3 regions of the Clostridium saccharoperbutylacetonicum N1-4(HMT) genome follow, and region 3 is predicted to be linked to each of the others. Evidence: riboswitches for the same ligand, from Rfam matches in the RefSeq annotation. Region 3 holds a riboswitch; each other region holds the start of a gene.

Region 1 (11,404 bases), 1.1 Mb from region 3:
GACTTTAGCTAAAAATTTTGGAGCACCATATGAGTTAATTAAATACGTTTGGGAAAATGGTAAATTACCTGTTGTTAACTTCGCAGCCGGAGGAATTGCAACGCCAGCAGATGCAGCTCTTATGATGCAGTTAGGCAGTGATGGTGTATTTGTGGGTTCAGGAATATTTAAATCTGATAATCCAGAAAAAAGAGCAAGAGCTATTGTATTGGCTACTACTTATTATAATGATTCTGAAAAATTAGCAGAAGTTTCTGCAGATTTAGGAAATGCAATGAGTGGAATCTCAGCAGAAGAGGTAAAGACTCAATATGCTGAAAGAGGATGGTAAAATGAAGGTTGGGGTTTTGTCTCTGCAGGGGGATGTTTTAGAGCATTTAAATCAGATAAAGCATTTAGGACATATAGGAGTTGAAGTTAAGAAGGAAAAAGATTTAAATGATATTGATGCAATAATATTGCCAGGAGGAGAAAGTACAACTATTGGAAAACTATTGAAAATAACAGGATTAATGGAACCATTAAGGAATAAAATAAGAAATGGACTTCCAACTTGGGGAACATGTGCAGGAATGATATTATTGGCAGATGAGATAGAAGGGCAAGAAGAATATCTTAAAGTAATGAATATTAAAGTAAGAAGAAATGCATTTGGAACTCAAATAGATAGTTTTAGAGTTTATGAATCAATTAGTACAGTATCTGAAGAAAAAATAGAACTTGTTTTTATTAGAGCACCATATATAGTAGATGTAAAAGAAACTGTAGAAGTATTATGTAAGATAGATAATAATATAGTAGCTGCAAGAGAAGGAAATATTGTAGTCACTTCTTTTCATCCTGAAGTAACAGATGATTTAAGATTTTTGGATTACTTTTTGACAAGCAGCTGCATGAATTATGGATAAGGATTTGTAATATAGGCTATAATAAATGTTTTATATATGGAGGTACTGTCAATATAACGTTAATAATAGCAAGAGGCTATTTTTATAATATATATTTATAGCAATATAATTATAGAAAAATAAACTATTGAAATATATATTTTGCACAGCGATTAAGCAGTTCTAAAATATATCTCAGTAGTTTTTTTGTTTTATTAGAATTATAGGAGTATTAAAAGATTTATAAACTAAAGAAATTGGTATAAGGAGTCGAGTAAAGGAAGATTAATGAGAAAAGATGATAGAATAGATTTTAAGCTGATATTATGGATGTAAACTCTTATAGTAAGCAATTAACTCTGCGGGGTGTATCAATATGAGGATAATTAAGAAAAGTGAAGAATATTAGTGAATTATAAATCTAAATTAGAATTATGAGTGATTTAATGGCAATTTGGCTAAGTGGATATGTTAAGATAAAACACGTCGCTGAGAGCGGTAAACAACTTAAGCAAATGAATAAATAGCTCATAAATAAAGAGCTAAAAAAGATTTTGAAAAAGTTGTTGACAAGCTTGAGACTAAGTGATAAGATAAACGAGTCGCTTACGAGTGACAAAAACAAACAAAAGATTACAGCGAAAGTTGTAAGAAAGAAAATGGTCTTTGAAAATTGAACAGAATAAGATAAATACATTTAAGTAAACCAGCAATTTTTATTTGAGTAAGCTAAGATTAAACTTTTTATTGAGAGTTTGATCCTGGCTCAGGACGAACGCTGGCGGCGTGCTTAACACATGCAAGTCGAGCGATGAAGTTCCTTCGGGAATGGATTAGCGGCGGACGGGTGAGTAACACGTGGGTAACCTGCCTCATAGAGGGGAATAGCCTTTCGAAAGGAAGATTAATACCGCATAAGATTGTAGTACCGCATGGTGCAGCAATTAAAGGAGTAATCCGCTATGAGATGGACCCGCGTCGCATTAGCTAGTTGGTGAGGTAACGGCTCACCAAGGCGACGATGCGTAGCCGACCTGAGAGGGTGATCGGCCACATTGGGACTGAGACACGGCCCAGACTCCTACGGGAGGCAGCAGTGGGGAATATTGCACAATGGGGGAAACCCTGATGCAGCAACGCCGCGTGAGTGATGACGGTCTTCGGATTGTAAAGCTCTGTCTTCAGGGACGATAATGACGGTACCTGAGGAGGAAGCCACGGCTAACTACGTGCCAGCAGCCGCGGTAATACGTAGGTGGCAAGCGTTGTCCGGATTTACTGGGCGTAAAGGGAGCGTAGGTGGATATTTAAGTGGGATGTGAAATACTCGGGCTTAACCTGGGTGCTGCATTCCAAACTGGATATCTAGAGTGCAGGAGAGGAAAGTAGAATTCCTAGTGTAGCGGTGAAATGCGTAGAGATTAGGAAGAATACCAGTGGCGAAGGCGACTTTCTGGACTGTAACTGACACTGAGGCTCGAAAGCGTGGGGAGCAAACAGGATTAGATACCCTGGTAGTCCACGCCGTAAACGATGAATACTAGGTGTGGGGGTTGTCATGACCTCCGTGCCGCCGCTAACGCATTAAGTATTCCGCCTGGGGAGTACGGTCGCAAGATTAAAACTCAAAGGAATTGACGGGGGCCCGCACAAGCAGCGGAGCATGTGGTTTAATTCGAAGCAACGCGAAGAACCTTACCTAGACTTGACATCTCCTGAATTACTCTGTAATGGAGGAAGCCCTTCGGGGCAGGAAGACAGGTGGTGCATGGTTGTCGTCAGCTCGTGTCGTGAGATGTTGGGTTAAGTCCCGCAACGAGCGCAACCCTTATTGTTAGTTGCTACCATTTAGTTGAGCACTCTAGCGAGACTGCCCGGGTTAACCGGGAGGAAGGTGGGGATGACGTCAAATCATCATGCCCCTTATGTCTAGGGCTACACACGTGCTACAATGGCTGGTACAGAGAGATGCTAAACCGCGAGGTGGAGCCAAACTTTAAAACCAGTCTCAGTTCGGATTGTAGGCTGAAACTCGCCTACATGAAGCTGGAGTTGCTAGTAATCGCGAATCAGAATGTCGCGGTGAATACGTTCCCGGGCCTTGTACACACCGCCCGTCACACCATGAGAGTTGGCAATACCCAAAGTTCGTGAGCTAACGCGTAAGCGAGGCAGCGACCTAAGGTAGGGTCAGCGATTGGGGTGAAGTCGTAACAAGGTAGCCGTAGGAGAACCTGCGGCTGGATCACCTCCTTTCTATGGAGAAATCTAGACCAACATGATGTTTGGCTAGTACAGATACATTTATGTATCAAAATTAAAATACTTACTCAACAGGTTGCTTAAAGTATTTGTTCTGTTCAATTTTGAAAGACTAAGTCTTTCAAAAAAATTTTGCTAAAAAACAGCAAAATTGTTGCGTAGCTTAGTAGCAACAAGTGCGAGGAAGCAAAAATTTTATGAAATGAAGCGTACTTTATGTACGTGAATGAATAAAATTTGCAGCTGACGAAGCAATTGGCGGTAATAAGCAAGCAAATTGTTCTTTGAAAATTGCACATAGATTTGATGTATAAAAAATACAACAAAGCCAAGAATATATATTCTTTGTGATATGACTAATAAATTAGGTCAAGCTACAAAGGGCGTATGGTGAATGCCTTGGCATCAGGAGCCGATGAAGGACGCGATAAGCTGCGATAAGCTTCGGGTAGACGCACATAGTCAGAGATCCGAAGATTTCCGAATGAGGAAACTCACATGGGAAACCCCATGTATCATAAAGTGAATACATAGCTTTATGAAGGTAAACCCAGGGAACTGAAACATCTAAGTACCTGGAGGAAGAGAAAGAAAAATCGATTTTCTTAGTAGCGGCGAGCGAAAAGGAAAGAGCCCAAACCAGAGATTTATCTCTGGGGTTGCGGACAGAACATAACGTGAAATTATTGTTAACCGAACACAACTGGAAAGTTGGACCATAGGGGGTAATAGTCCTGTAGGTGAAAATAATAATGAACAGTTCTGCACCAGAGTACCACGAGACACGTGAAACCTTGTGGGAAGCAGGGAGGACCACCTCCCAAGGCTAAATACTACCTGATGACCGATAGTGAAGCAGTACCGTGAGGGAAAGGTGAAAAGAACCCCGGGAGGGGAGTGAAATAGAACCTGAAACCATATGCCTACAACCGATCAGAGCACCTTACGTGTGTGATGATGTGCTTTTTGTAGAACGAGCCAACGAGTTACGGTATGTAGCGAGGTTAAGTACTTAAGGTACGGAGCCGAAGGGAAACCGAGTCTTAATAGGGCGATTAGTTGCATGCTGTAGACCCGAAACCGGGTGACCTATCCATGGCCAGGTTGAAGCGAGGGTAAAACCTCGTGGAGGACCGAACCACGTTGCTGTTGAAAAAGCATGGGATGAGCTGTGGATAGCGGAGAAATTCCAATCGAACTCGGATATAGCTGGTTCTCCTCGAAATAGCTTTAGGGCTAGCGTCGGAAAATGTGAGTAGTGGAGGTAGAGCACTGAATAGGCTAGGGGGCATAGCGCTTACCGAACCTTATCAAACTCCGAATGCCATATACTATCAGTCCGGCAGTCAGACTGTGAAAGATAAGTTCCATGGTCAAAAGGGAAACAGCCCAGATCGTCAGCTAAGGTCCCAAAGTGTAAGTTAAGTGGAAAAGGATGTGGGATTTCTAAGACAACTAGGATGTTGGCTTAGAAGCAGCCACTCATTAAAAGAGTGCGTAATAGCTCACTAGTCAAGAGATCCTGCGCCGAAAATGTCCGGGGCTCAAACTTACCACCGAAGCTACGGGTTCACGTTTATACGTGAGCGGTAGAGGAGCGTCGTAATCGGGCTGAAGTCGTACCGAAAGGAGCGGTGGACTGATTACGAGTGAGAATGTTGGCATTAGTAGCGAGATGTAGGTGAGAATCCTACAGGCCGAATATCTAAGGTTTCCTGAGTAAAGTTTGTCTTCTCAGGGTTAGTCGGGACCTAAGGCGAGGCCGAAAGGCGTAGTCGATGGACAATTGGTTGATATTCCAATACCACTATCATCGTTAATATCGAGGGTGTGACGGAGAAGGATAGGATGTGCTAGCTATTGGATGCTAGTCTAAGCGTTTAGGAAGTTGGGATTGGCAAATCCGTTCCAACAATTCTGAGGCGTGATGGGGAAGGTTCTACGGAACCGAAGTATCTGATTCCATGCTTCCAAGAAAAGCATCTAGAGAGAGAAGTAGTGCCCGTACCGCAAACCGACACAGGTAGATGAGGAGAGAATCCTAAGGCCGACGGAAGAATTGCAGTTAAGGAACTAGGCAAATTGACCCCGTAACTTCGGGAGAAGGGGTGCCTGCGAAAGCAGGTCGCAGAGAATAGGCACAAGCAACTGTTTAACAAAAACACAGGTCTCTGCTAAAGCGAAAGCTGATGTATAGGGGCTGACGCCTGCCCGGTGCTGGAAGGTTAAGGGGAATACTTAGCAGTAATGCGAAGGTATGAACTTAAGCCCCAGTAAACGGCGGCCGTAACTATAACGGTCCTAAGGTAGCGAAATTCCTTGTCAGGTAAGTTCTGACCCGCACGAATGGCGTAATGACTTGTGCACTGTCTCAACTGCAAATCCGGCGAAGTTGTAGTGCGAGTGAAGATGCTCGCTACCCGCGATTGGACGGAAAGACCCCGTAGAGCTTTACTGTAGCTTAGCATTGAATTTCGGTATTGTCTGTACAGGATAGGTGGGAGACTGGGAAACTAGGGCGTCAGCTTTAGTGGAGTCGTTGTTGGGATACCACCCTGATAGTATTGAAGTTCTAACTGGATGCCATGAAACTGGTGACAGGACATTGTTAGGTGGGCAGTTTGACTGGGGCGGTCGCCTCCTAAAATGTAACGGAGGCGCCCAAAGGTTCCCTCAGAACGGTCGGAAATCGTTCGAAGAGTGCAAAGGCAGAAGGGAGCCTGACTGCGACACCTACAAGTGGAGCAGGGACGAAAGTCGGGCTTAGTGATCCGGTGGTACCTCGTGGGAGGGCCATCGCTCAACGGATAAAAGCTACCTCGGGGATAACAGGCTGATCTCCCCCAAGAGTTCACATCGACGGGGAGGTTTGGCACCTCGATGTCGGCTCGTCGCATCCTGGGGCTGAAGTAGGTCCCAAGGGTTGGGCTGTTCGCCCATTAAAGCGGCACGCGAGCTGGGTTCAGAACGTCGTGAGACAGTTCGGTCCCTATCCGTCGCGGGCGTAGGAAATTTGAGAGGAGCTGTCCTTAGTACGAGAGGACCGGGATGGACTGACCTATGGTGTACCAGTTGTTTCGCCAGAAGCATAGCTGGGTAGCTAAGTCGGGAAGGGATAAACGCTGAAAGCATCTAAGTGTGAAGCCCCCCTCAAGATGAGATTTCCCATAGCATAAGCTAGTAAGACCCCTTGAAGACTACAAGGTTGATAGGTCAGAGGTGTAAGTGTGGTAACATATTTAGCTGACTGATACTAATAGGTCGAGGGCTTGACCAATAAGTTAAGTTGTAAAAATACATTAAAAAACTATGTGCAATTTTGAAAGAACAAATCTTTCAAAAAAGATATTCCAAAGGAATATCCAGCAAAATTGTTAACTATGAATTGTCCACAGGATACCCTAAAGGGCATAAACTGTTAACTGTATAAGATCTCGTGATGATGGCATAGAGGTAACACTCCTTCCCATTCCGAACAGGAAAGTTAAGGTCTATAGCGCCGATGGTACTGCATGGGAGACTGTGTGGCAGAGTAGGACGTTGCGAGGTAAGTTAAAAAGATAGTTGTAATAACTGTCTTTTTTTATTTCTATTCTTAAATTGTTTTAAAAAGCAATTTAAGAGATAAAGTTCATATAATTATTAACATAATAGAAAAATAATCCACAATAAATTTAATTTCTTTGTGGATTATTTCTTGTTTATGTGGATATGTGTGTATAAAATTTAAAATATAAATTAATATTTGATTATGTAAAGATTAATTTATTTATATATTAGATATGGAATATAGTTTTCTAATAGCATTTTTGCAACTTTTATAGCATTTTTAACTATATACTATGCAAAAAAATTATAATAATATATTTATAAAGATAAGTAAGGTTAATTGAAAGACTATAAGATAAGTAATAAATTAGTATTTTAGAAAATATTAAAATAGTGTATAAGAAAATGAAATAATATATCTTTTTTATTATAAGTATTAATAGGCAATTTAATTATATATTCAGTCGTTCTGTAAAAGCGTTTCATTTACAACAATCTAATTAAATGTTATAATTATTGTAATTTAATAACAGAAACCTTAGGTAGAGGTGCTATATATAATTAGTACTTATTATGAGTTGGCAAACATTGATTAATAAGGAAAGGTAATATGGCCGAAGATTTAAATTATGCAAAAATTTATTTCTGGGTATGCATAAAATATATGTATGACTGTCACGAAAGTGGAGAGCTAACAAGGATTTAGTCAAATTTAGAATAATAATGAAATTATTATTTATTGTTGTATTTTGATTTTAAATAAAGCTTTATATGATTAACTCTGCCCGTTAGTACCTGCTAACGGTTTTTCTTTTGTTAAAAACTAATTTGAGGAGTGTAATATTATGAAAATTGAAGGCGTACTAGTGCCACTAATAACACCATTTAAAGATGGACAAGTAGATTTGAAATCTTATAAAAGGATGATTGATCACTATATTGAAGAAGGTGTAACAGGAATTATGCCATTGGCAACAACAGGTGAATGTCCTACAATTCTACCAAATGAATATGATGAAGTTTTAACTAAAACTCTAGAGTATTGTAATAATAGAGTACCAATATATGTTGGATTGGGAGGAAACAATACTAGTGAGGTAGTAAGTAAATTAAAAGTGGTGGAAAAGCACAAAGTTAATGGTATATTATCTGTAGCTCCATATTATTCAAGACCTAATCAGAGAGGAATTTACGAACATTTTAAATGTATATCTGAAGCAACTGATTTAGATATAATACTATATAATATACCTTACAGGACTGGAACTAATATTGAAAATGAAACTGTAGAAAGGCTGGCAGAACTTAAAAATATAGTTGCAATAAAAGATTGTTCAGGAAATATAAAACAAACAATTGAATTATTATTAAATCCACCAAAGGATTTTTCTATATTAACAGGCGAAGATGCACTTTTTTATACAACACTTACAATGGGAGGACAAGGTGGAATCATGTCTTCTGCTCATTTAAAGACTAAAGAATTTATTGAAGTGTACAATTTGATTAGAGCGAATAATCATCAAGAAGCACTGGAAAAGTGGAAATCATTACAGAATATGATTCCTCTATTATTTGCAGAACCTAATCCAACACCAGTGAAATATTGTTTGAAAAAGTTAGGTCTTATAGATTCAGATGAAGTTAGGCTTCCATTAGTAAATATTACTGATGAATTAAAAATTAAATTAGATAATGTTATAAATAGTTAATAGAAATATAAAAGTTAATCCTATATTTAATTGTCATAAATGTACTCCTATTGTCAAAAAAATGAATATTTTGCTTTGACTACTATATTGATTAGGAGTAATATAAAATTTGAACAATTGAATAAGGATGTGATTAAAAATGATGCCTAAGTTCTTTTCTATGATTAAGAACGGGGAAATTACTAAAGAACAAGTTATGAAGGATATTATTGCAGGTGTTATTGTAGCTATAATAGCAATACCATTATCAATAGCACTTGGAATATCTTCTGGTGTATCACCAGAAAAAGGACTCATAACTGCTATTTTCGCGGGATTTATTATTTCATTTTTGGGAGGAAGTAGAGTTCAAATAGGAGGACCTACAGGAGCCTTTGTTGTTATAATTTATTCTATAATTCAGGAATATGGATTAAATGGACTCATCACCGCGACAATAATGGCTGGAATTATAATGATAATAATGGGATTATTAAAGTTTGGTTCGCTGATTAAGTATATACCTCAAACAATAACTATAGGATTTACAGCAGGTATAGCTGTAACATTAATGTCAACACAAGTTAAAGATTTTTTAGGTTTAAAAATTGATAATGTACCAGCAGAGTTTTTTGCAAAATGGAACAGTTATTTTTCTAATATGGGAACACTAAATATATATTCTCTAGCAATTGGAATAATTTCTGTTATTATAATAATTGTTTGGCCTAAGATTAATAAAACTATACCAGGATCTATGATTGCATTAATTTTAGCAACTCTTGCTGTAAAGCTGTTAGATTTCCCAGTAGATACAATAGGAAGCAGATTTCAAGATATTTCATCAACAATATCAGCGCCTGTGTTGCCACAGCTTAGCATGAGTGTAATAAATAAATTATTCAGTCCTGCCATGACAATTGCTATTTTAGCTGCTTTAGAATCATTGCTGTCAGCAGTAGTAGCAGACGGAATGATTGGAGATACTCATGATTCTAATATGGAACTTGTGGCGCAAGGGATAGCTAATATTACATCAGGATTATTTGGCGGAATACCTGCTACAGGTGCTATAGCAAGAACTGCTGCTAACGTAAGAACAGGAGGAAGAAGTCCTATAGCAGGAATGGTACATGCTATAACATTATTAATTACTATGTTAATTTTAATGCCTCTTGCTAAAATGGTACCAATGACTGTGCTTGCTGCAATATTAGCAGTTGTATCATATAATATGTCACAATGGAGAGCTTTTAAAGGCTTATTAAAAGCACCTAAAAGTGATGTTATTGTATTATTAGTTACATTTATAGGAACTGTTATATTTGATTTAGTAGTTGCTATAGGTATTGGAATGGTCATGACAGCATTTTTATTTATGAAGAGAATATCAGATACTACACAAATCAGAGATTTAGTAGAGGAAAAAGTTTTTGATGAAGAAACAACTGCAATATTAGAAAAAACAGATGGAAGAATACGAGTATATCAAGTAAATGGTCCAATGTTTTTTGGAGTTGCACAAGAATTTATTTGTAAGATAAAAGAAATTGAAGCTTCTGTTGGGGTTGTAATTTTGGATATGAGACATACCCATGCGATAGATGCTTCTGCAATAGATGCATTAACCAGATTACTTAAACATTGTGATGCGAATAATATAAAGCTTTGTTTAACCCACGTACAAGAGCAGCCAATGAAGGTATTACATCGAATGGGCTTTGCAGTTCAACTTGGAGTAAGTCATATATATGAAACTAAAACAGAGGCAATAGAGAAAGCTTATGATTATTTAGAACAATTAGAAGCATAGGAACTAATTAATATATTTAGAGTAGCGAGGTATAATTTATGGAATATGATTGGGAGAGAACATTCCCATTTTTAGAGATTGATGAGAATATAGTCAGTAAACTATTTGAAGGTATATTACAAGAAAATAATATTGTAAATATAACACCAGTTGATGAGGGATGTAGAACCACAAATTATATTATTTCAACTAATAATATTAATAAAAAATATCTTTTGAAAATATTTTTTCCTATGGAACAAAATTATATGAGAGAAATTAAATTATTGACTATGTTGAAAGAAAATAAAGCTATACCAGTTCCTAAAATATATAAGATTAGTAGAGATGAACTAATTGAAAATAGGGAATATGCAATCTATGAATATATGAATGGACAGACTTTGGGTAAAGTCGTAAGTGATGGATATAAATTAGAAGACGGCTTTGTTAAAAGTGTTGCAAGAACGCTAGCAAAAATACACAGCTATAAATTTGATAAGGTCGGATTTTTAGATAAAAATTTACATGTAATAGACAACTTTCCTCCACTTATAAAGTGGTATGAAATTTTAATGGGGGATATGGCAAAAAAGAGATTGGGTAAAGACATTGTAAATAAAATTTGTCGATTAGTAAAACAAAATGATGAAATTTTATTGGAATTGGATAAGGATATTAGATTAGTGCATGGCGACTTTCAAGGTACTAATATTTTGATAGAAAATGGACATTTATCTGGAGTTTTAGATTGGGAATTTGTAATGGCAGGACACCCTATTGCTGATATAGGGCAGTTTTTTAGATATGAAGAATATTTCAATAAAAGTCTAATTAATGTGTTTAAAGAAGAATATAATAATAATTCAGATTACAAGCTTAGTGATAACTGGTATAAAGTGAGTAAACTTCGTGATTTGACTAATTTAATTCAATTAATCAATACTGAAGACGACATGCCTAATAAGCATAAGCATATAAAGAAGATGATAATTAGTACTATAAACAATTTTGATTAGAAATTAAACAAAATTGAAATTAATATGAAAAAATTGTTGACAAAAGTTAATTCGCCTTATATACTATGAAATAAGAACAATGGTGTTTGATAAGCGTACTGCTAAGTATGCGGATCAAACACCTTTTTATTTTACATTATTATTTCAAATAATGTAATAATGAAGCAGATTTTATAATTGTTGTATTAGGGAACGAGCGCGCAG
Region 2 (11,404 bases), 1.4 Mb from region 3:
TTCTCCTGGGAATTCATCATTTTTAAATAAAACTATCTCCCCTTCTTGTAAACTCTTAGTATCATGTACCCTTGATACGATTAATCTATCTTTGATCTGTAAGGTTGGCAACATAGATCCGCTAGTAATCCAAACACCATAACCCACAAAATTCCATATTAAAAGTATTATACAAGCAACAACAGATAAATCTATTATCCACTCTTTTAATTTTGATTTTTTCTTAGTTTTATTAGCTTCTTCTATTTGATTTTCATTATTTTCTGCCACTGTGCTACCTCCATAAAAGATTTATACTTCAACTGTCAATGCTCAATTTTCAATTAAGCTAAAAACCTTTGCTTTCTTATAAAATTTAATTAAAACATAGGTTTATTTTATATTTTATCATACCATTTTAGTATATCATACTTTATTGTCTAAAATATTTACAACTTATTAATTTTTTAGGATACCTAGTACATTTTTAGTTTATGATACATAATCCCCACCAAAACTCATAACTAATGACAAATGCACAATCCCAAATTGCTTATTTGGGATTGTGCATTGTAAGTTAGTACTTTAATTTACTTGACTATTTATATAACATCGTTTTTTAATAAATCTTCGTAAGATTCCCTTCTGCAAATTAATCTCGCTTCATTATCCTTAACCATTACTACTGCAGGTTTTGGTATTCTATTATAATTACTTGACATAGAATATCCATAAGCTCCAGTTGTCATAATAGCTAAAATATCTCCACTTTCAACTTTAGGAAGCTTCACATTCTCCAGTAATATATCTCCAGATTCACAACACTTTCCTGCAATAGTTACAACTTCCTCATTAACATCTGTAACCCTATTTGCTAGAAGACACTCATATTGAGCATTATAAAGAGCTGGTCTTATGTTATCAGTCATTCCTCCATCAACTGAAACATATTTTCTTACGCTAGGAATTTCTTTGACTGAACCCACAGTATATAATGTAAGCCCCGCATTAGCTACAATACTTCTTCCCGGTTCTATTGTAAGTATTGGTCTTTCTTGACCAGTTCTTGCACAAACTTCATCAACCTTGTTAATTATAACGCTACAATACTCTTCTGTTGTCTTTGGTTCATCTTCCTCTGTATAATATATTCCAAAGCCGCCACCAAAATCTACCTCTTCAATAAGATATCCTAAGTTTTCTTTAGTATTTCTCACAAGTTCAAGCATTATCTCTACAGCATCTTCATATGGTTCTAAATCAAAAATTTGTGACCCTATGTGACAGTGTATTCCTGTTAGATTTATATTTTCCAAACTTATTGCTTTTTTAATAGCATCTTCTATAACAGTTCCAACTGGCGCAAAGCCAAATTTAGAATCTATTTGTCCAGTTTTAATATATTCATGAGTATGAGCCTCAATTCCTGGTGTTATTCTTAAATAAATATTTTGAACTTTATCATACACTTTAGCTATATTATTTAATGTTTCCATCTCATAATAGTTGTCCACAACAAAATTACCAACACCTAACTTAACCCCTAACTCAATTTCATCTATAGTTTTATTATTCCCATGAAACATTACTTTTTCAAGTGGAAACTCTGCCTTATACGCCGTATATAATTCGCCCCCAGAGACAACGTCTAATGACATGTTCTCTTCTCTTAATAATTTACACATTTGAACTGTTAAAAAAGCCTTACCAGCAAAAGCTACTCTATTATTATTTTCTTCACATTTAAAGTATTTTCTATAATCTCTGCAATAATCTCTTATTAATGCTTCATCAAATACATAAAGTGGACTTCCATATTCTTTTACTAAAGCCTTAGCATTTACACCACCAACAACTAGTTGGTTATCCTGTGTTTTCATTGTTCCAAATAATTTCATTTGCTTAACCCCCAATTTAATATAATACACAAATTACAATTTACAGTTTGCAAATCACAATTGTGATTAAAAGCTTGTAATTAAAGAAAACTTTACTAAATATCCATGAAAACAACAAACGCCACAGAATATTTCTGTGACGAGTGGTAAATTTTCACGCTATATAATACGCACATATTTTCATCGATTATCAATTTACAAAAAAAGATACATTATAAATATTTAATATCTATAATAGATAATCCTTCACCTTTTATAAATTATAAACTGAAAAAAGTACCGTGTAGCTCAACACTTACGTGACAGTTATCCACATATTCTATGAATACCCAGAAATAAATTAATGCATTATAATTTATTCCTTCGGCCATAATACCTTTTAGTATAAATCTTAGCTTGCAAGCTCCTTATACTTACTCTTTATTACAGCTCCTCTACCCCAGGTCAATAACATTTGGCAATTTTCGATTATCAATAATAAATCCATCATTGATAATTAAACATTGATCCTTGTTCCTTATTATCTTATTAAACTATTACAAATATGATACCATAAATTGAAGTTAAATCAACATTTTTTTGCTAGTCAAAATAGTTTCCTATTCTTTTCTATATTCATCCATAAGATCTCCCATAATACTTGCTGAAGATGGGGGGGTATAAGTAATGGCATTTGCCCCTGCTTGTATTGTTTTACTTATGGACTCCTCTGTAGGTCCACCAGTAGCTATTATAGGGAATTCAGGAAACCTTTTTCTGATATTTTTTACTATATTGACTGTATTTTTACCGCCTGAAACATTCAATATAGTTGCTCCAGCTTCTATTCTTTTTGCAATATCTTCATCTTCTGAAATTACAGTTACTATTACAGGTATATCTATAGTTGCTCTTATCTTCTTAACAACTTCATTGCTAGTTGGAGCATTTACAACAACGCCCATGGCCCCTTTAAATTCCGCATCCATTGCTAAATTAACAACTCTTTTCCCTTGAGTAATTCCTCCACCGACGCCACAAAAAACTGGAACGTCAGCTGACATTACTAATGCTTGTGTTATTATTGGCTGTGGTGTAAAAGGATATACTGCAATTATTGCATCTGCATTACTATTTCTTATTAATGCTACATCTGTAGTAAAAAGTAATGACTTTATTCTTTTTCCAAAAATATTAATTCCACCACAATTTCTTATAACAGCTGGAACTTCAATGACATGATTTCTAAGAGTACCTTTTATTTGTGGAATAAATTTAGCTTCTTTATATGTTGTCATAGATTATATCCCCTCCACATCAATTTTTAGAGCTTAAAATTAAAATCACTATATAATAACTTATTATATTATACTCTTTTATCCTCATTCTGAAAGTTAAATTTTGTTTATCCACATTATCCACAGTTTTTATCCACAAGTATGTTTATTATTAATAAAACCTTTATAATTATCTTATAAAAATATTACTATAAAAATTCAATCACAAAAACTTAGTTCAATAGTAATTTATAATACCTTTATCAAAAGTTATCCACATTCAAAACATACTTATCAACACTATGAACAATGCCCATACTTACTAGCTTTAACGTATATTTTCATAAATATAATATACACTTTGTCCACAAACTTATTCACAGATTACAAATTAACTATACTTTACGCACAATCTTCACTAAATTGTAAAGAAATTTTCACGCGAAAAATAAATGCTAATATAATTATATAATTTCCATCAAAAATAAATTCATATTTTCTAATAAACAAAAAAATATGAATTTATTAATAATAATTACATTTTTTTCTATTTATATATTTTAAATATATCATCTAATAATAATCAAAGCAATTAAAAATAAGATATTCTTTAATCTTTAATATTTTTTCTATTAAACAATATTTTTTTATAATCTTGCATTGTTAAAATCAAATCAAATATTATTAGTAGTAAAGATGTATATAATACAATATATAAACTTTTCTCTGCTAATAAATATAGCTCATGTACTACTGGATGAAAAAAATTAATCCCTATATAACAAAGAATCATCCAACATACTGAAAAACTAAGAGTTATATATCCATAAATATTATATTTATACTTTGAATAATCCCAATAAACTTTTTTAAAAATATGCTTCAAAATATATCCACTTATATATTCAACAGTTGTTGGTATTAGGAAATATAATAATATCAAAGATCCACCTTGAATTTCAAGTATTTCATTACATATAACTAAAATTGTAAATGCTATACCATACATAGGCTTAAATGGACCTATTAAAAAACCTTCCTTCTTAAAAGTTTTTGTAATTGCAAAACTATATACTTCTTCTATTAACCATCCTAAAAAAGAATATAATATAAAATTGAATGTTAAATAAAACATTACATCCATCAATTAACCACCTTTTCCTGTAATTTAAAAATAGTATTTGTAGATGTAATTTTTTTATCCTTAGATATATATTTAAATTATTATTTTATATATAAGGTGTTTTCTTTCTTATAAAAATCCAATTGTTGGCAATGTAAATTGTCAATTAGAATATATGTTATAATAATATTATTTGATTTCTAAATTCATCTGAAAATTTGTATTATTATAAATTTGATAACTGAATTTTAGATATAAGAGTATCTTAGGAGGGTAACTTACATATGGAAAAAATTTATTATGATAACCAATATCTTAAAGAATTTACTGCTGAAATCGTTGATATAAAAGAAATTGATAACAAATTTCACGTTATATTAGATAAAACAGCATTTTTCCCAGGTGGAGGAGGACAGAATTGTGATCTTGGATCTTTAGAGAATGAAAAAATTATTGATGTATACGAAAAAGACGACATAGTATACCACGTTCTTGAAAAGAAACCTATTAAAATCCATAAAGTGAAATGTATGATTGATTGGAATAGAAGAACTGATGGTATGCATCAGCATTTAGGGCAACATGTTTTATCAGGTGCCTTCTTTAATCTTTTTAACTCCAATACTTTTGCAATCCATTTAGGTTCTGATATAAGCACCGTTGATATTTACGGCATTTTATCCGAGGAACAAGTACGAGAAGCAGAAAAGCTTGCAAATAAAATTATTGGCGATGCTATACCTGTAGAATCTTTTGTTCCAACTAAAGCTGAATTAAAAAAATTAACACTTAGACGTGCTCTTCCTAACACGCAAGAAGATATTAGAGTTGTAAAAATAGGAGATTTTGATATAAATGCATGTTGTGGACTTCATCCTGCATCAACTCTTGACTTAAGGCTAATTAAGATTAAAAGATTTGAAAAACATAAAGATGGAACAAGAATAGAATTTTTAGCTGGTGAACGTGCTGTTTCTGATTCCTTCAAAAAAGATGAATTTCAAAATTCCATCTGCAGATATTTAAGCTGTAATGAAAGTGAGGCTATAAATGGTATTAAAAATTTAAATGAAAGTCTTCGTACTACTAATGAAATGAATAAAAGTCTTAATATTTTGTTAGCTAAATATCAAGAAAAAGAAATGCTTGAGGATGCGGCTAAACTAAATGATATTAGAGTCATAAAAAAAATCTTTGTTGGCGAGAACTTAAAATATGTAAGCAATCTCACTTCAAAGCTAATTGAAAATGAACGTACAATTGCTTTAATGGCCGTACAATCAGAAGAAAAAGTTAATCTTATCTTTGCCTGCTCAAAAGATATTAAAGAAGTTAAAATGAACGATTTACTAAAAGATGCAATATCTCTTATTGACGGTAAAGGTGGTGGAAGCCCCTTCCAAGCTCAAGGTGCAGGTAAAAACAACGCAAACCTTGAAAGTACATTAGACTATGCCTTCAATAAAATAGCTCAATCTATATAAATCCATAGACTTTAATTTATATAGATATCCAAATCAAGAAATAGACTTATGCAACAATCACCGAAATATGATACAGTTATCTTCCGCAGGACTAGTGAAATTTTTGCTGGAAGGTTCTAAATGTGGGCTTGTCGTCATTTCAGCGTGTTCCAGATATAAAATCCCCAAGGAGAAAGTTCATGTTTCCAAATATAAAATTTGGACATTCACTTTTAGACAATCTGTAAATGAAACAAGCCCCCATTAACAACCTTCAACAGCTCAATTTCACATGCCTGCTCCAGAAAAAATGTATCATATTTCTAGTGTAAAGTTGTAATTTTAATTTCTCAAGAGTGTATACATATTCCATCTATAAGTTAAACTCTTAAATAGATATCTATATATTAAATGCACAAAAAAATGTTGGTAAACTACCAACATTTTTTTATAAAATAAACTTTAAAGCATTAAATCAATGATTTATTCTTCTATACTAACTACATCATATCCTTCTTCTTCAATAGCTGCCTTTATTTCTTCATTACTATTTGATGTTTCTACTATTGCACACTTATTTTCAAGGCTTACTTCCACTGAAGTTACCTTATCTAAATTTTCTAATGCTTCCTTAACATGAGCTACACAATGTCCACAGCTCATTCCTTCGATTAGTATTTTCTTCTTCATTTAATCACCCCCTTTATTCAGTTTACAATTTACAGTTAGTGCCCTATTTAAGTTACCGTGCACAATTTATAGCTTACAGTTAGGTCACAATTCCTGCTGATGGCACATAGTTTAAAGTTAGGACATAATTTCAGTTTACAGTTTAGGAAGAAAAGCCAGAGGCTTTTCTGAATATATATTCAGAAATTCCGTTAGGAATTTCCACCTTCAACTGCGAACTGTGAATTGTTACCTGTAAACTGTAAAACGTCTAAGTCTTAGTGCATTTGTAAGTACCGATACTGAACTTAAACTCATTGCTGCAGCTGCTATCATTGGATTTAATAGTGGTCCTCCAAATATATGGAGAATTCCCATTGCTACTGGAATACCTAATACATTGTAACCAAATGCCCAAAACAGATTTTGTTTTATATTTCTAATGGTGGCTTTACTTAATTTAATTGCAGTAATAACATCCATTAAATCGCTTTTCATAAGTACTATATCAGCTGATTCTATTGCTACATCAGTCCCTGAACCTATTGCAATTCCAACATCCGCTTGTGCAAGTGCTGGCGCATCATTTATTCCATCACCAACCATAGCAACTTTATTTTCACCTATTTGAAGCTTTTTAACTTCATTTGCTTTGTCTTCTGGTAACACTTCTGCCAAAACAATATCAATTCCAACTTGTTTAGCTATTGCATCCGCTGTTTTCTTATTATCACCTGTTATCATAGCCACTTTTATACCCATATTATGAAGAGCTTCTATTGCAGCTTTACTGTTTGCTTTAACAGTATCTGCAACTGCTACTATTCCTTTTAATGAACCATTAATGGTCACATACATAGGCGTTTTTCCTTCATCTGCTAATCTATCACTATCTTTTGCCAAAGCCTCAATATTTATGTTTTGTTCTATCATTAATTTCTTATTTCCAAGTAAAATACTTTTATTATCTATCTTAACTTCTATTCCATGACCTGGAATTGCATTGAATTCTTGAATTTCTTTTAAAGCTAAATTTCTATTTTCTGCTTCTTTAACTATTGCTTCACCCAATGGATGCTCTGACCCTTTTTCACTGCTTGCAGCTAAAATCAGCACCTCTTCTTCTGAAATTCCATTTGTTATTATATCTGTTACTACTGGCTTTCCTTCTGTTATAGTCCCAGTTTTATCAAACACAATGGTTTTTATTAAGTGAGTTGTTTCTAAGGCTTCTCCACCTTTTATCAACACACCATTTTCTGCACCTTTTCCTGTTCCAACCATTATTGCTGTTGGTGTTGCAAGACCTAGTGCACATGGACACGCTATTACAAGAACTGCAATAAATATTGTTAATGCGAATATTTTACTTTCTCCTGCTATAAGCCATGCTACTGCAGCTATTATTGCTAGTATTATTACTGTTGGAACAAAATAGGCTGATATAACATCTGCAAGTTTTGCTATTGGTGCTTTTGATCCTTGAGCCTCTTCAACTAATTTTACTATTTGAGAAAGTGCTGTATCTTTTCCTACTTTTGTTGCCTTGTATTTTACAAATCCTGTTTTATTAATACTTGCCCCAATTACACTACTACCTACAACTTTTTCAACAGGAATGCTTTCTCCTGTAAGCATTGATTCATCTATAGATGTGCTACCCTCAATTATTTCACCATCCACAGGAAGCTTTTCCCCTGGTTTTACTATTACTATATCTCCAGCTACTACTTCCTCTATAGGAATTATAACTTCATTATTGTTTCTTATTACTGTTGCAGTTTTTGGTGCTAACCCCATTAATGCCTTAATTGCCTGTGAAGTCCTTCCTTTTGAAACTGCTTCTAGATATTTTCCTAAAGTTATTAAGGTCAAAATAACTGCTGCTGACTCAAAATATAAATGCATAACATAATCTGTTTCACCAGATAATATTTTATAAATTGCAAATATTCCATATAAAAACGCTGCTAAAGTACTTATTGCAATTAATGAATCCATATTAGGACTTAATTGAACCAAATTCTTTATTCCAACTTTATAGAATTTATAACCAGCTATCATTACTGGTAATGTTAATATCACTTGAATAATAGCAAAATTAAAGGGATGCATCATAGGATGAAGTACTTCTGGAAGAGGCATTCCCAACATTTCACCCATAGTTATTACTAAAAGAGGTAATGTAAAAATTAATGATGCAATAAATCTTCTAAGCAGCAACTGACTTGGTTCTAGTTTTTTCTTTTCTTGCATTTCTTCATCTTCTTTAACCAATTTATACCCTGCTTTGTCTACTGCTGCTTTAATATTAGCATACCCTATTTCATCTTCATCGATAGTTATAGTTAGTTTTTCTGTAGCAAGATTAACTACTGAGTTTTCAACTCCATTAAGTTTTTTAGTAACTCTTTCTACTCTATTTGAACAAGCTGCGCATGTCATTCCTTCAACCTTGAAATTATAGGTTTTAATGTTTTTCTTAACTCCATATCCCGCTTTTACTATTGCAGCTTCAATGTTACTTTGATTTGAAATGCCTTCATCATATTCCACATTTAATGTTTCTGTTGCAAAATTTACATTTGCATTACTTATTCCTTCTAATTTATTTACAACTCTCTCAACTCTATTTGCACATGCTGAACATGTCATTCCTTCTATCTTTAGTAACTTTTTTTTCATTCTTTCACCCTCCTCCTTTATTACACACTCATTTATAAATTAACCACCTATTCTAATTTTCAATGATCATTGATCAATTTTCAATTGTAGGTGCTCAATCATTATTCTTGTTATATATTTTTTGTTTATTTTAATTTTTAATTATCAATTTTCTATGCTCAATTATTGGAATTCTATTAATAATTATCAATATTACAGAAACCCTTAATTGCTTTCGTCTTTATTTTGAAAGTAATTTTTCTAGAACTTTGCTAAGTTCTTCTATTTTTTCATCTGGATTATTATTCATACAAGCTTCTTTTACACAATGACGCAAATGCCCCTGAAGTATAGTTAAATCAGCTTTTTTTATTAATGATTGAACTGCCATTAGTTGATTGGCTATATCTATACAATATCTATCATCTTCAATCATCTTAATTATTCCTTCGATTTGACCTTTTGCAGTTTTTAATGATTGTAATGCTTTTTTTCTTTCTTCACTCATCTTACTTCCTCCTCCCCCCTAGGGGGTGTTTATAATATTATTATACTTCACTAAATACCTTTGTCAATAAAATAAAAAAAATACATACAAAAAAGTTTAAATTAAGTGTTAAAGTCAAAATTACTATTAACAACATTTATTTAATACAGCTTTATATATATTTTTTTAATAAATAACTTTAAATTTTTATTTAAATTACTAATTATATTTATTTCTAGTCTTTGTGCTTTCTAAATAATCTACAAAAACTCGAACTATATCTGGATCAAATTGAGTTCCTGCACACCTTTTTAATTCATTAATAGCTTCATTTCTACTCAAAGGTTTTCTATAAAGATCATTACTCGTCATTGAATCATATGAATCTGCAATACTGACTATTCTAGATATTAATGGAATAGACTCTCCCTTTAACTTTAACGGATATCCGTTTCCATCCCATCTTTCGTGATGAGATAGTACTCCTTGTGCAACATTACCTAATTGATTAGTTGCTTTTATAATTCTATATCCCTTTTCAGTATGAGTCTTAACTATTTCAAACTCATCAGCAGTCAAAATGCCTGTTTTGAGTAATATTTGCTCACTAATTCCTATTTTCCCTATATCATGAAGCTTAGCAACTATTTTTAATTCATCTATAATTGACATCGGTAATGACAATTTTTTTCCCATGATTAAAGAATAATTCAAGACTCTCTCTGTATGTTCTTCTGTTTCCAAATTTTTAGTTTGTAAACTTACTTGTAAAGAATTCATAACAGCACTATTAAGGCTATTTTTATTCAATAATTTCTGTCTATATACCTTATCATCTGCTTCTTTCAATGCCTCATATATACTTTTATTTAAACTATTTGTTATTGCTGAACCTAAAGATATACTTATATCAATTAAATTGTGTTCATAGGCCTTACACTTGTTAAATATTTTTCTAATAATCTCCTCACATTCATAATCAGTTGAATTTGGAATTAAAATCACAAATTCATCGCCTCCTGTTCTGAAAATAAATTGTTCATCTGTACATACAGCTCTGAGAACATTAGCTATTTTCTTTATTAATTCATCTCCCTTATAATGGCCAAATGTATCATTCACTAACTTTAATCCATTTGCATCTCCCATAATAACTCCAATAGGCAGATATTTTTCACAAGATAATTCTTTCACTTTCTCTTCAAAAAATGTTCTATTATACAGGCCTGTTAAAACATCTGTAAAACTTAAATGTTTTAACTTTTCCTCTGTTTCTTTTTTCTCTGTAATATCCAAAATTAGTCCAACTACGCCAACTGCTTCTCCATATTTATCGATTACAGGCACCTTTCTTGCTTCTGTATAAATATTTTTTTCTTCACCAGAATCAAGAACTGTTTGATAATTTATGCTTTCCTTTTTCTGTAACACTTCATTATCTTCTATTGTATATTTTTCAGCTAATTCTTTATCTCCATGTACTTCACTATTAGTTTTTCCAGCTAACTTTTTCATTTTATCTTTACCATAAAATTTATCAAATTCTCTATTTGTATAAATATATTTTCCTGCTTTATCTTTATAAAAAACCATTCCTGGTAAAGTATCCATAACAACTTTCAATATATTTTCCTGCTGTTCAATAATCTTATCCTTTTGATTCTCCGCAGTTAGATTACAATAAACTCCAGCTATAGCCATCACTTTATCTTCTTCAGCAATTAGTGGAAATAAGTTATACATCATCTTGGTTTTATTAATGCGACATTCTCCATTTTGAGGCTTTAAATCCTTAATTACAAGATTGTACTTATCAGCATTATCCTTCTCATCTGTTTCACCGAAGATTTCTTCATGACTTAGTC
Region 3 (11,404 bases):
AAAATAAAAAGTATTGCATTTAAAAGTATTAAGCATAGGGTGATTAATTATATTTTAGAACAAGCTACGGTGCAAAAAAGTGAAAGTATTAAATTGAAAGAAAGCAAAGAAGAAATCGCATCAACAATGGGTATCCCGAGACCTTCTTTGTCAAGAGAACTGATGAATCTAAGAGATTTAAATTATATTGAGTTTAGTAGAAACACAATTAATATTCTTGATATTGAAGGATTAGAAGCTGAATTATTTGATTAAATAGATATTTGAAAATTAACATATATATGTTGTAAAAAGAATTATTCAAAACTTAAAGATTTCCAAATTGATAATTGATAATTGAGTATTGAAAATTGATAATTGAAATATAGAAATAAAAATAGTGTGTAACAAATGGTACATACTATTTTTTTATGCAAATATAAAATAGAATTACAGGAAATGCTTAATAAGCCTTAATGAGTGCAAAATTTAAGCATATGATTAATTTATTTGTAAAGGAGAAATTAAGATGGATAATAAAATGTTTTGTTTTCAATGTCAAGAAGCAGCAGGATGTACAGGCTGTACTGTAAGAGGAGTATGTGGTAAGACTCCAGATTTAGCAAAAATGCAAGATTTATTAATATATACAACTAGAGGCTTATCAGAAGTTGCAACTAGAGCTAGAGAACAAGGAGTTACTGTATCTGGAGAAATTAATACTACAGTTACAATGAATCTTTTCACAACTATAACTAATGCTAACTTTGATAAAGAAGTATTTTATGGAAGAGTAAAAGAAACTTTAAGATTAAAAGAAGAATTATTAGCAAAATTAAATAATAAAGAAAACTTAAGTGGAGCTGCTTTATATACTGCTGAAACTAGAGAGGATATGGAAGTTAAAGCAGAAACAGTGGGAGTACTTGCTACTGAAAATGAAGATATTAGAAGTTTAAGAGAACTTATTACATATGGATTAAAAGGATTATCTGCATACATGAAACATGCTAATGCATTAGGATATGAAGATGAAAATATATGCGCATTTATGCAAAAAGCATTATCATTAACTGCTGATAACAATGTAACTATAGATGAATACATTGCATTAACTTTAGAAACAGGAAAAGTTGGTGTTGATGGAATGGCTTTACTAGATAAAGCTAATACAGAAAGTTATGGTAACCCAGAAGTAACAAAAGTTAATATTGGTGTTGGTACAAACCCAGGAATATTAATTTCAGGACATGACTTAAAAGATTTAGAACAATTATTAGTTCAAACAGAAGGAACAGGAGTAGATATTTATACTCACTCTGAAATGTTACCAGCTCACTATTATCCACAATTAAAGAAATATTCACATTTAGTAGGTAACTACGGAAATGCTTGGTGGAAACAACCAGAAGAATTTGAAAGCTTCAATGGACCAATACTTATGACAACAAACTGTATAGTTCCTCCAAAGGATAGCTATAAAGGAAGATTATACACTACTGGTGCATCAGGCTATGAAGGATGTACTCATATTTCAGCAGATGAAAATGGAAAGAAAGATTTCTCTGCAATTATAGAACAAGCTAAGAAATGTGCTGCTCCAACTCAAATTGAAGAAGGAGAAATCGTTGGTGGATTTGCTCATAATCAAGTATTAGCATTAGCTGATAAGGTAGTTGATGCTGTTAAAACAGGAGCAATAAAGAAATTCTTTGTAATGGCAGGTTGTGATGGTAGACAAAAGTCAAGATCATACTACACAGATTTTGCTGCAGCACTTCCAAAAGATACAGTTATATTAACTGCAGGTTGTGCAAAATATAAATATAACAAATTAGATTTAGGAGATATCGGTGGAATTCCTAGAGTTTTAGATGCAGGACAATGTAATGATTCTTATTCATTAGCAGTAATTGCATTAAAACTAAAAGAAGTATTTGAACTTGAAGATATAAACGAATTACCAATAGCATTTAATATTGCATGGTATGAACAAAAAGCAGTAATAGTTTTATTATCACTATTACACTTAGGAGTAAAGAATATTCACTTAGGACCAACACTTCCAGCATTCCTTTCACCAAATGTTGCTAATGTTTTAGTTGAAAACTTTGGAATTGGTGGAATTACAACTGTAGAAGACGATATTGAAATGTTTTTAAAATAAAAATTTAAATTAAATATACTGAACCTTTAACATATATTTTGATATAGTTAAAGGTTCGTGTTATATTGTTGGAGAAATATGGAAAAATAATTAAGTTAAACCGTGTCGAAAAAAATATAATGAAAAAGATGTCGTGAAAACGTATTGATAAAAAATAAATATATTTACATTATTAAAATATGGAGATATAATCAGTTGTATTGCAACATTATATAATAAAAGATTAAAGTCTTTTATTATATAATGTTGTATAATTTTTTAAAAAAATATATATTTTAGAAAATAAAAATTATTTCTGTAATATATTATTTTCTATAGTGGAGGAATAATTATGTTCAAAAAAATTCAATCATTCTTGATTGGAAGAGCTCTTAAGACGACTGAACTAGCAGAAGAGAAGTTCAATGTTCTTTGGGGATTACCAATATTGTCAAGTGATGCTATTTCATCAGTAGCTTATGCTAGTGAAGAAATATTATTGGTACTCATACCAGTGCTAGGAGCGCGTGCATACGGGTCAATGATAGAAATTGCAATTGCTATCACAGTTTTATTAGCTATAATTGTATTTTCTTATAGACAAATAATTGATAACTTTCCTCATGGGGGAGGGTCGTATATTGTTGCAAGTCAAAATATTGGAAAGATTCCAGGATTAGTGGCAGCATCATCACTGATAATAGATTATTTGCTAACAGTTGCAGTTAGTACTTGTGCAGGTGCAGCAGCAATAACATCTGCGATACCACAATTATTACCATATCAAGCAATAATAGCAGTTATTGTAATAGGTTTAATAACACTTGGCAATTTAAGAGGAATAAGAGATTCTTCTAAATTATTTGGTATACCAACATATTTATTTATTTTTTCGATTATAGTAATGATAATAACAGGAATATTTAAGGTTTTAGTATTAAAAGAAAATCCAATGCCAGTATATCCAATTAAGCAAGCTACTGGAGATTTAACAATATTACTATTTTTAAAAGCATTTTCTTCTGGATGTACAGCTCTAACTGGTATTGAAGCTGTAAGTGATGGAATACCAAATTTCAAAAATCCAGCTCAAAAAAATGCAAAAATAGTATTAGGTACATTGGCATGTATTGTTTTTGGAATATTTGGTGGAATATCATATCTTTCTACAATGTATAAAGCAGTGCCAGGGGAAGATATAACAGTAATAGCACAAATTGCTATGCAGGTTTTTGGACCAGGTAATATAATGTTCTTTGTTGTACAAGCTACTACTGCCGTTATTCTTACTCTTGCAGCTAATACTGCATTTTCAGATTTGCCTTTATTATTATCAATTTTGGCCAAAGACGGATATGTTCCAAGACAGCTTGGAAAAAGGGGAACGAGATTAAGCTTTTCAAATGGGATTGTATTATTATTTTTGCTTGCTTCATTGTTAGTTTATATTGCTAATGGTAGTACACATATATTACTATCATTATATGCAGTAGGTGTATTTATATCATTTACATTATCTCAATTTGGAATGCTTAAGAAATGGACTAAAAGTAAAGAAAAGGGCTGGAGACATAAAGCATTTATTAATGGATTAGGAGCAGCTGTTACAGCAGCAACTTGTATAATTATAGGTGTTGAAAAATTCACTCATGGTGCATGGATTGTACTGGTTTGTATACCAATACTTGTTACAGGAATGTTGAGAGTTAGAAGGCATTATACAAAAGTAAGAGAGAATTTAAAAATTGAAACAGGATTAGAAAGTTTAATTGTAAGGGAAGCAGTAACTAAGCATGTTATTGTGCCAGTTCAGACTATAAATAAATCATTTATTAAAAGTTTGAATTTTGCTTTAACCTTTGGAGATAACATAGAAGTTTATCATGTTAGTACAGATGAAGAAGCAACAAAAAAATTAATAGAAAAATACTCTAAATTAGGAATAGCAGCACAACTTGTAATAGAAAATGCGCCATATAGAAATGTTAATGAAAAATTACTTGCCTATGTAGAAGAAAAACATAGACAATTGAAAAAACATGAAGTAATCACAATAGTAATGCCTCAATTTATTATACATAAGTGGTGGCACCAAGCACTACATAATCAAACATCAATTTTGTTAAGAAGATCTATATTAAAGATGAGAAATGTAACAATAGTTACTGTACCATATATAATTAATGAATAGATTAATAAAATTGACAATTGTCAATTTGGAAAGAAATATAGATATCAAACGCAAGAATTAGACTTATGTGGTAACTTACCGAAATCCAATACATTTGTCTTCTGCAGGACTAGTGAAATTTTCACTGGAAGGTTCTAAACTGGAGCTTATCACCATTTTAGCGTGTTCCAGATGTAAAATCCCCAAGGAGAAAGTTCATGTTTCCAAATATAAAAGCTCCAGTGAGAAAGTTCGTGTTTCCAAATATAAAATTTGGACACTTACTTTTTGGACATTCACTTTTGGACATGCTAAAATGGAACAAGCTCCCATTAAGAACCTTCATCAGCTCAATTTCACATGCCTGCTCCAGAAAAAATGTATCGGATTTCTAGTGTAGTGTTACGATTATAATTTCTCGATAATGCATGCATATTCCATTTATAAGTTTGATTATTAAATTGGATATCTATACTCTTAGAACTTGATAATTGTTATATAAAGAAAAAGCGTAAGGTAACTTTACTAGAGTACCTTACGCTTTTTTAATTAATAAGTTAGTTTAGATCAAATGATGTGTTAGATAAAAGAGTTTCATCATTTACTTCCTTGCTAGAGTTATCAGAAGCAGAAGTATTATCATTATAAGATAAATCAACTTCGTCTAAAGGAATAACTTTAGTTTTATACTTAATTTTATACCATGCATATAAACCAACAAATAGAGGGATTCCTATATAAGAAGCAATTAACCCTTGCCAATCTACTCCGTCAGGTTTTATACATGAATAACCTTGTCCAACGATTATAATTATACACATTAATAATGCTAATATAGGACCAAAAGGATACCACATAGCTTTATATTTCAATGTACCTAAATCTTTACCTTGATGAATAAATGCTTTTCTAAATCTATAGTGACAAACAGCAATACCAACCCAAGCTATGAAGCCAGCAAGTCCAGATGCTGCAACAATCCATACATAAACTGTACTTTCAGCAAAAATTCCAGTTAAGAAACAAGCAGAAGCAACTATAGTTGTTAATATTAATGCATTTATTGGAACACCACGCTTATTAGTCTTAGCAAAAAGCTTTGGAGCCATACCTTCTTTAGCCATTGAAAAAAGCATTCTAGTTGAAGCATACATACCTGAATTACCAGCAGATAATACAGAAGTTAATATAATAGCATTCATTAAAGATGCAGCACCAGCTACACCAGCTCTCTCAAATACCATTGTGAATGGGCTTGTATCAACGCTTGCTTCAGTAAATGGTATTATTGCGCCTAAGATTATAATTGTTCCTAAATAAAATATTAATATTCTCCAAAATATAGATTTAATTGCCTTAGGAATTGTTTTTTCAGGATTTTCACTTTCACCTGCAGCAACACCTATAAGTTCAGTTCCTTGAAATGAAAAACCAGCAATTAAAAATATAGCAAAAATTGATTTTATACCGCCGTGGAAAGGACCATCTTCAACAACATAGTTATGAAATCCAATTTCACTTCCACCCATTATACCAACTATCATTAAAATACCGATAATTAAAAATACAATAACTGTAACAACTTTAATTCCTGCAAACCAGTATTCTGATTCACCATATGCTTTTGATGATAGAATATTTAAACCAACTATTATAATTAGAAACATTATACTCCAAACAAATCCACTAACATTTGGAAACCAGTATTTCATAATTAATGATCCAGCAACCATTTCTGCTGCAACTGTTATAGCCCAGTTATACCAGTAGTTCCAACCAAGTGCAAAGCCAAGAGCTGGATCTATAAATTTGGTAGCATAAGTACTGAAGGAACCAGAGATTGGCATATGTGTTGCCATTTCACCTAAACTAGTTATTAAAAAATATACCATAATTCCGATTAGACCATATGCGAGTAGTGCACCACCAGGTCCTGCTTGATTTAAAGTGTCTCCCATTGCAACGAAAATTCCTGTACCAATGGAACCGCCTAGAGCAATCATGTTTAAATGTCTTGCTTTTAGACCTCTTTTTAACTCGTTATTCTTTTCATCCATTATTCTATTTACTCTCCTTATAATAAAAATTTTATAAGTAAGCAACTAAGATAATACAAAGATTTAAACAATAAAAAAATGCCATGAAAGCACCTTCATGACATAAATACGAAAATTGCATATAAAAAAATAAATGCGTTATATCGTAATATTTCCATTGAAAATAGCTCTCCACAAAATAATTTGTGACAGTCTTATGCATATTCTACATAAGCCCAGCAAATAGTATTAAAGCAATTTACTATTTACTTCGGCGAAATTTCCTTTCGTATTACATCGGTTTGCTTGTAATAAAATAATATTACTCTTAAATTTCGCGCCTCTATCTTAGTTATCTAACTATTGATTTATATAATTATCTAATAAAATCAAAAATAAGTCAATGTTTTATAATATTTTAATATAAAAATTAAAAAAAGTGATTTTAGTTAATTTAACAGAAATGCTATTTTATTGATAGATTGTTAATGAAATTGGTGGAATGGTAATAAAATGTTTAAAAAATAAACGAAAAGCTTTTTAATTGACAATGATATAGGCGGAGGGTATAATTCAGTATAGAAATAATTGTTATTGACAATGTGGTCAGCTTTATTAAAGAGGTTGGCTTGTTTTTTTAGCAATTGAATATTGAAAGGGGACTATATTATGAAAAAAATAAGAAAAATAATTGCAGTAACTTTATGTGTTGCAACTATTTTAGCATTAAGTGGTTGTGGCGCTAAAAAGACAGGAGATGACAAAGTCCTACGTGTGGGAACAGAAGGGGCATCTGCACCATTTAACTGGACTCAAACTGATAATTCAAATAATGCAGTTCAGATTAATGGGACCAATGAATATGCAAATGGGTATGATTTAATGATTGCTCAAAAGATTGCAGATAAAATTGGGTATAAATTAGAAGTTCATAAAATGGACTTTGATGGATTAATTCCTGGTGTAAGCACTGGTAAAATAGACGTTGCAATTGCACAGATGAGTATTACAAAAGAACGTATGCAAAGTGTAGACTTTTCAGATCCATATTATAAAGCTAATATAGTAGCACTTACTAAGAAAGGAACTTCATATGAAAATGCTAAAAGTGTTGCTGATTTAAAGGGCGCTATTTGTACATCACAGTTAAGTACAGTTTGGTATGATATGTTAAAGCAAATTCCAGATGCTAAGATTCAACCTGCTATGGATACTGTACCTTCACTTATAGTTGCTTTGTCTTCAGGTAAAGTAAATGTTGTTACTATGGATAAGCCAACAGCAATGGCTGCAGTTTATTCAAATCCAGATTTAGTTATGATTACTCCAGAAGGAGACAAGGGATTTAAGGCTTCTGATGAAGATGTAAATATCGGTATTGCAATTAAAAAAGGAAATAAGGAATTGACAGATAAGATTAATAAGGCTATTTCAGAAATATCAGAAGATGATCGTAACAAAATGATGGAACAGGCTATAAAAAATCAACCATTATCAAAGTAGCAGTAAAATAATAAGGAGGTTTTTTGATTAGCCTCCTTTTTGTATTTTTACAGTAGTAAAATATTTTTGTGAGGTGGAAAATAGTATGACATCAAATTTACCAGAAGGTTTTTTTCAGTGGGTATGGTTTATATTACAGCAATATGGAGGATTGTTTCTACAAGGAGCATTATATACACTTTTAATTGCAATAATTGGTACTGTAGCAGGATGTATTATCGGTTTTTTTGTGGGAATTGTACGGACTATTGAAGTGAGCCCAGAGGATAATACAATAAAGAAAGCCCTATTAAAGTGTTTACATTTGATATTATCTGCTTATGTAGAATTCTTTAGAGGTACACCAATGATAGTGCAAGCTATGGTGATATATTATGGTGCTATGGAAGTCTTTAATATTGATATGTCTCCATTATCTGCAGGATTATTAGTTGTGTCTATTAATACAGGTGCATATATGGCAGAAACTGTGCGTGGTGGAATTGCTTCCATTGATATTGGGCAGACTGAAGGTGCAAAGGCAATTGGAATGACACATTTTCAAACCATGTTGTATATCGTGCTTCCACAAACATTGCGTAATATTATGCCACAAATAGGTAATAACTTAATTATAAATATTAAAGATACATCCGTATTAAATGTAATATCTGTAACAGAATTATTCTTTTCAGGTAAATCTGCAATTGGTACATATTACAAGTACTTTGAAGTGTTCTTTATAATATGTTTGATTTATTTTGTCATGAATCTTACTGTTTCTAGAATATTACGTTTTATAGAAAAGAAAATGGATGGTCCAGATAATTATAAGTTAGTTAAAAGTGATTATATGTCAGGAGAAATAACAGAAAATAGTTCTATTATAAAAGTGAAGGGAGGAAAACAATAATGGAAGCTTTAAAAAAATTTGATAATGTAACTCCTATCTTAGAAGTTAATCATTTAGGAAAAGCTTTTGGAAGTAATCAAGTGTTAAAAGACATTGATTTTAAAATTAAACAAGGCGATGTAGTTTGCATTATTGGTTCGTCAGGATCTGGTAAATCAACCCTTCTTAGGTGTATAAATATGTTGGAAACTCCTACTTCAGGGGAAATATTACATGATAAAGAAAATATATTAAATAAACGTAAGGAAATAACTAGTTATAGAGCAAAAGTTGGGATGGTATTTCAACAATTTAATCTTTTTAACAATATGAATGTAATTGAAAATTGTATGATTGGAGTTACCAAGGTATTAAAAAAGGATAAGGAATATGCAAAGAACATTTCATTGAAATATCTAGAAAAAGTAGGTATGGCACCTTACATTAATGCTAAGCCTCATCAACTTTCAGGAGGACAAAAACAGCGTGTAGCTATTGCTCGTGCATTAGCTATGGAACCAGAAGTGTTATTATTCGATGAGCCAACAAGTGCATTAGACCCTGAAATGGTTGGAGAAGTTTTAGCAGTTATGCGTGAACTTGCTAAAGAAGGTATGACAATGATTATAGTTACTCATGAAATGGCATTTGCTAGAGATGTTTCAACTAGGACAGTATTTATGGAAAAAGGGGTCATAATTGAAGATGATATACCACAAGTTATATTTAATAATCCAAAGCATACACGTACTCGTGAATTTTTATCAAGATTTATGGAACAATGATGGTTTTCATATCATTGATTGTACATGTATTTAAATAAGATAAAAAGCAATACTATCTATAAAAAATAAAAGAGCGTTATGCTCTTTTATTTTTTATAGATAATTTAATATTCAAATTTTTAATATAAATTTGGTTATGGTTTATTAAAGTTAATAGTTATCTTCACAATTTCACTATTGCTTCCAGTTCTTATAGGAGGTCCCCAAGTGCCGTAACCTGAACTGACAATTAAATTGAAGTTATCTTTTTTTAGAAGACCATAAGCATCTTCATATATTGCATTAATTATCAGATTACCAGGGAAGAGTTGTCCTTTATGTGTGTGACCTGAAAGTTGTAAATCTATATTTTCAGCCTCTGCTTCTTCTAATTTATCTGGTCTATGATTTAAGACTATCATAGGAAGAGATTTATCAGTATCTTTTAATATTTCATTAAGAGGAGCTGTATTATTATGTCCAGAATTTCCACCTTGTCCTTGATCACTTCGTCCAATTATGTAAAAACTATCAGCAATTTTTATCGATTGGTCCTGTAAGTATTTAATATTAGCATCTTCGAAATAGGTGATAGTATCTGTTAAATTACCAGCTCCATATTCATGATTTCCTGTAATGGCATAAACTCCATATTTTGATTTTATGTTTTTAAATTCATCTCTTGAGTATTCTTTTAATTCAGTAGTAGTACTATCATCAAATATATCTCCGCAAAATACTACAACGTCAGGCTTTAATGCATTTATTGAGTTAACCATTTGAGAAATTCCATTCTTTCTTACTCCTATACCAATGTGAACATCAGACAGCATAACTACATTTAAGGAATTAAGACTTCCAGCATTTTTGTTTATATTCACTTTGTAATTTGTTACAACTTTATGCTGACAATTCCAAGCACCAAATGTGAGGATAATTAAAATTGTTATAAATACTGAAATTCCATTACAATATATTTTTTTTAATCTTTTCTTTATTGTGATTTTAAAATTTATTTTTTTAATAATGAATTTTAATAAATCCACAAGAGGCAATATTAGAATTGAGTAGAAAAAGAACCCAAGATAAATTGCACCAATTATTTTTGAAGTCTCTGTGATAAAATTATCTGTTGATGAAATACCACGAAGTATATTGCTAAAAATGAAGGATAATGCAATACTCCAATAGATTATCCAATAGACTATATGTTTAATTCTATCATTAATATCTATTCCAATTCCTTCAATTGCAAATTTCACTTTTCTTCCAATGTAATATGAAAGCAGTACAAAGGCCATAAGTACTACTAAAACAATTAGAATTGTCATTATTATTTATTTCACCGCCCTATTATTATATCTGCGTATATGCTTTATATTTAATATACTTGTCCAATATCCATTCTAATTATTAATGTTCAATTATAAATTGTCAATTAGTCACTAAAGCTCAAAGGAGAAAGTTCATGTATATGCTGTTGATTTAGTAAAGCATTTATTAAAAATTATGCCTTCATTAAACAAAATTAATAATTAGTTCTAATGAAGGCAGTGAATTTATTCTAAATTTAATTTATTTTTTAATATATAGTTAGGTATTATAAAATAAGCAATTAAGAAAAGTAAATTATATAGAATGCCAAGCAATAACATCATATGAACTGGGTAAGGTGAATGTATATTATGCAATAGTGTACTTAAGTTTGTATATGAGGCAGCTGTTCCTAAAAGTTGTGTAATTATTCCAGAGATGATACTTAAAGCTATAAAAGCACAAAAGGATAACAATATTCTGTGTTTGCTAAATAAGTGCCCAATTGATATAGAAGAGTAAATCATAGCAATTGATGATGACATTGATAATAAAGCTAGAACAATAAATTCAACAATAAATGCAAATACATGTACTCCAATTTCAGCAGAAATTTCAGAA

Evidence for each region. Region 3 has a riboswitch for lysine ahead of CSPA_RS04225 (amino acid permease). Riboswitches for the same ligand answer to the same signal wherever they lie in the genome.
Region 1: linked by a shared signal. The riboswitch ahead of dapA (4-hydroxy-tetrahydrodipicolinate synthase) and the one ahead of CSPA_RS04225 (amino acid permease) in region 3 are both predicted to bind lysine.
Region 2: linked by a shared signal. The riboswitch ahead of lysA (diaminopimelate decarboxylase) and the one ahead of CSPA_RS04225 (amino acid permease) in region 3 are both predicted to bind lysine.

Annotation. Positions count from the first base shown of each region.
Region 1 is NC_020291.1:6,429,447-6,440,850, reverse strand. It holds gene pdxS (pyridoxal 5'-phosphate synthase lyase subunit PdxS) at 1-331, shown strand, start outside; gene pdxT (pyridoxal 5'-phosphate synthase glutaminase subunit PdxT) at 333-908, shown strand; rRNA gene CSPA_RS27960 (16S ribosomal RNA) at 1,631-3,143, shown strand; rRNA gene CSPA_RS27955 (23S ribosomal RNA) at 3,517-6,426, shown strand; rRNA gene rrf (5S ribosomal RNA) at 6,582-6,698, shown strand; lysine riboswitch at 7,234-7,400, shown strand; gene dapA (4-hydroxy-tetrahydrodipicolinate synthase) at 7,544-8,410, shown strand; gene CSPA_RS27940 (SulP family inorganic anion transporter) at 8,550-10,202, shown strand; gene CSPA_RS27935 (phosphotransferase family protein) at 10,241-11,200, shown strand.
Region 2 is NC_020291.1:6,102,841-6,114,244, forward strand. It holds gene lepB (signal peptidase I) at 1-270, opposite strand, end outside; gene lysA (diaminopimelate decarboxylase) at 582-1,877, opposite strand; lysine riboswitch at 2,154-2,322, opposite strand; gene CSPA_RS26590 (beta/alpha barrel domain-containing protein) at 2,477-3,154, opposite strand; gene CSPA_RS26595 (putative ABC transporter permease) at 3,744-4,277, opposite strand; gene CSPA_RS26600 (alanyl-tRNA editing protein) at 4,541-5,740, shown strand; gene CSPA_RS26605 (heavy-metal-associated domain-containing protein) at 6,203-6,409, opposite strand; gene CSPA_RS26610 (heavy metal translocating P-type ATPase) at 6,638-9,073, opposite strand; gene CSPA_RS26615 (metal-sensing transcriptional repressor) at 9,294-9,560, opposite strand; gene CSPA_RS26620 (sensor domain-containing diguanylate cyclase/phosphohydrolase) at 9,759-11,404, opposite strand, start outside.
Region 3 is NC_020291.1:949,460-960,863, forward strand. It holds gene CSPA_RS04210 (Crp/Fnr family transcriptional regulator) at 1-255, shown strand, start outside; gene hcp (hydroxylamine reductase) at 509-2,146, shown strand; gene CSPA_RS04220 (APC family permease) at 2,478-4,316, shown strand; gene CSPA_RS04225 (amino acid permease) at 4,853-6,352, opposite strand; lysine riboswitch at 6,509-6,685, opposite strand; gene CSPA_RS04230 (transporter substrate-binding domain-containing protein) at 7,001-7,834, shown strand; gene CSPA_RS04235 (amino acid ABC transporter permease) at 7,920-8,726, shown strand; gene CSPA_RS04240 (amino acid ABC transporter ATP-binding protein) at 8,726-9,490, shown strand; gene CSPA_RS04245 (metallophosphoesterase) at 9,625-10,800, opposite strand; gene CSPA_RS04250 (hypothetical protein) at 11,029-11,404, opposite strand, start outside.